One region of the Limosilactobacillus allomucosae genome, then DNA from elsewhere that is predicted to be linked to it. Evidence: a T-box and tRNA genes for the amino acid it is inferred to sense, from the RefSeq annotation. Region 1 holds a T-box; the other holds one or more tRNA genes.

Evidence for each region. The T-box of region 1 lies ahead of leuS (leucine--tRNA ligase). A T-box ahead of a tRNA ligase gene usually reads a tRNA of that ligase, here a tRNA-Leu.
Region 2: it encodes a tRNA-Leu, which carries the amino acid that the T-box ahead of leuS (leucine--tRNA ligase) is inferred to sense. The anticodon was not compared.

Annotation. Positions count from the first base shown of each region.
Region 1 is NZ_CP154878.1:1,858,245-1,861,384, reverse strand. It holds gene ABC765_RS08660 (FAD:protein FMN transferase) at 1-105, opposite strand, end outside; gene ABC765_RS08655 (ROK family protein) at 388-1,302, shown strand; T-box leader at 1,358-1,571, shown strand; gene leuS (leucine--tRNA ligase) at 1,640-3,140, shown strand, end outside.
Region 2 is NZ_CP154878.1:272,523-275,662, forward strand. It holds gene ABC765_RS01180 (Tex family protein) at 1-1,483, shown strand, start outside; gene ABC765_RS01185 (SprT family protein) at 1,488-1,937, shown strand; tRNA gene ABC765_RS01190 (tRNA-Leu) at 1,981-2,066, shown strand; gene ABC765_RS01195 (glycoside hydrolase family 2 TIM barrel-domain containing protein) at 2,284-3,140, shown strand, end outside.

The sequences.
Region 1 (3,140 bases):
GATGTTGGTGCCAAGACCATAATAGCTTTTAGAGATGGTATGCTGGGCCAGATTGCTGATGATTTGGGGATGATCGTTTGACCAAAGAGGGGTTTTGTTTTCCATTGGAGTCGTCCTTTCTACGCTTGCAGTTTATTAATGTCATTATAACCTTGAGGGGCTTTTAGAAACGAGCAAAATTAAGTTAATTATCAAACAAACGTGTCTAAAAGTCAGGTGGAAATTTAAAATCTATTGTTTAAAAAATAATTGATGAAACAACGATGAATCCGTTTGCACGGCATTTGTCAAATAATTGCTAAAATATTCACAATATCTCTAGTAAAAATCATTTAAAACGAGTAAGATGGACCCGTAAAGGTTAAATCAAGGAAGGGGTCTAGAGTCATGCATTCATTCTTAAGTATCGATGTCGGTGGGACAGCGATTAAGTATGCCCTGCTGAACAACGCCGGTCAGATTACCAAAAAAGACAAGGTGCCGACGCCTACCAGCAGCCTGAGTGAATTTATGAAGTCGCTTTATGCAATTATTGATCAGTACCAAGCTCAGATCAGCGGATTGGCGGTCTGCGTTCCCGGCAAGGTTGATCCGCAAAAGCAGGTGGTCGTATTTAGCGATACGCTGCCGTTTTTGAAGAACTGGGATCTGCCAAAACTGTTTAAGGAACATTACCGTAAGATTCTGCCGATTGCCGTTGAAAACGAAGGACGCGCGGCAGCTTTGGCGGAATCATGGCTGGGCAATCTGCATGGTGAAACCGATGCGGCAGCCATTTTGCTGGGAACCGACATCAGCTCCGGCATCATCACCAATGGCAAACTGAACTATGGCGCGCATGCCGGTGCCGGAATGCTGAATTTTGTGCCAACCAACTTTAAGGCGGAAGGCACGGATCGCTTGGCAGGCTTTAACGGTTCTTCTGTCAAAATGATTCAGGACGTAATTGAGGCATCCGGTCTGCCGGAAGGTGCGGATGGCTTAGCGGCCTTTCGGATGATTGAAGCTGGCAATCCGGATGCCGCCAAGGTCTTTAACGAATATTGCTATCAGATTGCCTGCTTGATCTTGAGCATGCAGGCGATTGTTGATTTAAACAAGGTCGTTATCGGTGGTGGGATCTCCGCGCAGCCGATATTGATTAAGACGATCAATAATCAATATGACCAGCTGGTAGATTCAATGCCGATCGTGAAAAAAGAAATGGTCAAGCCAAAGATCGAACCGGCTAAATTCAAAAACGACGCCAACCTGTATGGGGCTTTAGATGCTTTGCTGCTGAAACTCGATGAACAAAATTAGAAATATATTAGAAAAGAGACTTGCACTTAGCGGCGGTCCTTGCTAGAATAGTTTGTAATCTTTGATCGTAGAGGAGTTAGTAGCCAACTCAGCTGTTTACAGAGACCAGGCGGCGGTGCAAGCCTGGAGCAGACGTTGGTGAACTGGCCTCAAAAAATTGCCGCTGAACCAATAGTAGGCGGCAACGTGAAATTCGCGTTAAGAATCTCAAGGGCCATGCATAAAGCGTGGAATTCAGGTGGTACCGCGGATTTTGATTCGTCCTGCATTTAGTTGCAGGGCGTTTTTTTATACGATCAACTTACTGACAATCAGAATTTTAAAAGGAGCAGGGCTAATGGCTTACGATCACAAAACGATTGAAAAGAAATGGCAGCGCTATTGGAAGAAAAACAAGACCTTTAAGGCGGAAATCAACAAGGACCAAAAGAAGTACTATGCTTTAGACATGTTTCCATACCCATCTGGACAAGGTCTGCACGTTGGTCACCCAGAAGGCTACACGGCAACGGATGTGGTTTCGCGGATGAAGCGGATGCAGGGCTACAACGTGCTGCATCCAATGGGTTGGGATGCGTTTGGTCTGCCGGCTGAACAGTACGCTTTAAAGACGGGCCACAATCCAAAGGGCTTCACCAACCAAAACATCGATCACTTTAGAGACCAGATTCAATCGCTGGGCTTTTCTTATGACTGGGATCGCGAAGTCAACACGACTGATCCAAACTACTACAAGTGGACGCAGTGGATCTTTGAACAGCTGTACAAGAAGGGGCTGGCCTATGAAGATGAGATCATGGTCAACTGGGCTCCTGACTTCATGGGCGGTACGGTTGTCTCCAATGAAGAAGTCGTTGACGGCAAGACGGAGCGGGGCGGCTACCCAGTCTACCGCAAGCCAATGAAGCAATGGGTTTTGAAGATTACGGCCTACGCCGATCGTCTGATTGATGATCTGGACTTGGTTGACTGGCCAGAAAGCGTTAAGGAAATGCAGCGCAACTGGATTGGTCGTTCAGAAGGTGCTTCCGTCTTCTTTGACATTGCTGATCATGATGGCAGAATCGAAGTCTTTACGACGCGTCCTGACACGCTGTTTGGGGCTTCCTACGTTGTTTTGGCCCCTGAACTGGATCTGGTTGACGAACTGACGACGCCTGAACACAAGGCCGAAGTTGAAGCCTACAAGGAAACGACATCTCGCCGCTCTGATCTGGAACGGACCGATCTGAACAAAGACAAGACGGGTGTATTTACGGGGGCTTACGCTATCAACCCAGTCAATGGCGAAAAACTGCCAATCTGGATCTCGGATTACGTACTGGCTTCGTATGGTACTGGTGCAGTGATGGCCGTGCCAGCTGGTGACCAGCGTGACTGGGACTTTGCCAAGAAGTTTGACCTGCCAATCAAGCCAATCATCAAGGATGCCGATATCTCAGAAGCAGCCTATGCTGGCGATGGCGAGCACATCAATTCTGGTTTTGTTGACGGCATGAAGATCAAGGAAGCCAAAAAGGCCATGATCGACTGGCTGGAAGAACACGATGCCGGCCACAAGAAGGTCAACTACCGGCTGCGCGACTGGATCTTCTCACGTCAGCGCTACTGGGGTGAACCAATTCCGGTTATTCACTGGGACGATGGTACGACCTCATTGGTGCCGGAAGACGAACTGCCTTTGAAGCTGCCTGACATGAAGAACATTGAGCCATCTGGTACTGGTGAGAGTCCACTGGCCAACGCTACTGACTGGATCAACGTTTATGACGAAAATGGCCGACATGGGCTGCGGGAAACCAACACGATGCCGCAATGGGCTGGTTCTTCTTGGTACT
Region 2 (3,140 bases), 770 kb from region 1:
TCGTGGGGAAAAAGCTAAGGTCTTAAGCATTAAGATTCTTGCCGATGAGCAGATCGTCCAGAATTATCTGAATTTCCGGCTGGTCAAAAAAGGCAGTGCTCAAAACGCTGCCGAGTTTGTCAAAAACGCGGCTGCCGAAGCCTACAAGCGTTTCTTGGGACCAGCAATCGAGCGGGAATTGCGGCGCGAACTGACTGACCAGGCTAATGAGCAGGCAATCAAGGTTTTTGGTGAAAATCTCTATCATTTGCTGATGCAGGCCCCAATCAAAGGCAAGGTGGTTTTGGGCTTTGATCCGGCATATCGGACGGGCTGCAAGCTGGCGGTTCTGGATCAAAATGGCAAGCTGCTCAAAGTGGCCGTTATCTACCCGCACAAGCCGGCACCAGAAAATCAGCGTCAGCAAGCAGAAGGACAGCTGCTGCAGCTGATTGAGGACTACCAGGTTGAGATGATTGCAATCGGTAATGGGACGGCCAGTCGTGAGTCAGAACGCTTTGTGGCGCAAACAATCAAAAAAATCAAGCGCCCCGTTTATTATGTAATCGTTAATGAATCGGGCGCGTCAGTCTATTCAGCCAGTCAAGACGCGCGTGACGAATTCCCAGATTTGACGGTGGAAAAACGCAGTGCCATCAGTATTGGCCGGCGTCTCCAAGATCCATTGGCCGAGCTGGTAAAGATCAGTCCAGAAGCCATTGGCGTTGGTCAGTATCAGCATGATCTGCCTAAGACGGCACTGAAAGTTGAACTGGATGCCGTTGTTGAACGGGCCGTCAATCGGGTCGGCGTTAATCTCAATACGGCCAGTTATCAGCTGTTGGCACACATTGCCGGGCTGAATGCCACGCTGGCAAAAAACATCGTACGATATCGCAATGAAAATGGCCGCTTTACCAGCCGCATGCAGCTAAAATCGGTTCCCCGCCTAGGACCCAAAGCTTTTCAGCAGGCGGTGGGCTTTTTGCGAATCGTGGATGGCGATGAGCCGTTGGATAACACTGATATTCACCCGGAAAGCTATGCAATTGCTCGTCAGTTGCTGCAGGCAGCCGGCATAACCAGTGAACTGGGCTCATCGACTGCTGCTCAGCGGCTGCGGCAGTTGGATATCAAACGGTTCGTCAGTGAAAAAGTCGGCCTGGCAACGCTTAAAGATATCATTGCCTCGCTTTGTGAGCCAGGACGAGATCTGCGTGACTCGTTGCCAGCACCGCTTTTGCGTCAAGACGTTTTGACGATTGAGGATCTAAAGCCAGGGATGCAGCTGCAGGGGACGGTTCGCAACGTCGTAGATTTCGGTGCCTTTGTTGATGTCGGTATCAAGCATGATGGGCTGGTTCACGTCTCGCATCTGACCAAGAGGTTCATTAAGGACCCGCGTCAGGTCGTAGCAGTCGGCGATATCGTTGACGTCTGGGTGCTGAGCGTAGACTTAAAGCGCCAGCGCGTACAGCTGACGATGGTTCAGCCAAATGAGTGACCAAATGACTGACGAAGAGCTGCAGCGATTGACTCAGACCTGGTCGCTGCAGGCATTTCAGCGACCATTTAAGCACCGGATCTGGTTTAACCGTCGCTTAAAGACTACCGGCGGCCGTTATCATTTAAAAGATCATCATATCGATATCAATCCCTTGATGTACGAAGAGTTTGACCTGGCCAATCTGCGCGGCGTCGTGTTGCATGAGCTCTGTCACTATCATCTGCATCTGGCTGGTCATGACTGTCACCATACTTCTGAATTCAAGGCGCTTTTAAAACGCGTCGGTGGTCTGCGCTATGCTCCAGCGGTTAGACAAACTGAGCAACGATTTAAGTGGCTCTATCAATGCAGCGGCTGCGGCATTCGGATTGGTCGCATGCGACGCTTTGACGTGCAGCGTTTTGTTTGTCGGCGCTGCGGCAGTCATTTTGAACTTTTAAACAAAAAATAGTTTGCCAACAAGTAGCATTTCTGTTAAAATGTTATTTGTTGATGCGGCAGTGGCGGAATTGGCAGACGCGCAAGATTAAGGATCTTGTGGTCGTTTTAGACCGTGGAGGTTCGAGTCCTCTTTGCCGCACTACGATTGCACTTGGCGTTAGCCAGGTGCTTTTTTTATGTTTTTGAGTTCGCCCTTGAAAAAGCAGGGGCGGACTTTTTTAGTTGATTTTTTAAGAACTGGAGCGGTTTTTCAATTAATTTAGTAAATTTTTTAGTGAAACAACACTGTTTTATCATTCATGAAAGCGCTATACTAAATAGACAGAGAATAATTTGATTTGAGGAGGCGCTTTTTAATGCAAGCAGATTTAAAATGGCTGGATGATCCACAGACGTTCCGGGTCAATCAGCTGCCAGCCCACAGTGATCATCAATGGTATCTTGATTATGCCGAAACTGGTCAGCAAAGCAGCAGCTTTACCCAGAGTTTGGATGGTCAGTGGCGTTTTGCCTTTGCCAAGGATCCGCAAAACCGCATTAAGGAATTTTATGCACCGGACTATGATGTCAGTCAATGGGATCTGATCAAGGTTCCCAGCATGATCGAATTAAACGGCTATGCTCAAAACCAATACACCAACATCTGGTATCCATGGGCCGGCAAGATCTATCGGCGCCCAGCCTATGCCTTGAGTCCTGATGATCTGCAGGTCGGCTCATTCAGTCAGGGAACTGATAACACCAATGGCTCATACGTCAAGCACTTTGATCTAAACGAATCACTGCGCGGAAAAAAAGTTCGTGTTCGGTTTGAGGGTGTTGAGCGCGCGATGTATGTCTGGCTGAACGGTCATTTCATCGGCTATGCAGAAGACAGCTTTACGCCCAGCGAGTTTGACCTGACGCCTTATTTGAAGGACACGGACAATGTTTTGGCAGTTCGCGTCTATAAGCACAGCACGGCTTCTTATCTGGAAGACCAAGACATGTTCCGTTTTTCTGGGATCTTTAGAAGCGTCAAGCTGTTAGGTCAGCCTAAGCTGCATTTGGAAGACTTGGATCTTAAGCCACGCGTAACTGATGACTTCAAAACCGGCATCTTTAACGTGGATCTAAAGCTGCAGGGACAAGATGGTCAGGTTTTGATCAAAGTCTTTGACGCCCAGGGCAATCTGGTCGTTGATGAAAGAAAATCGGCTGCTGAACGTGTTGC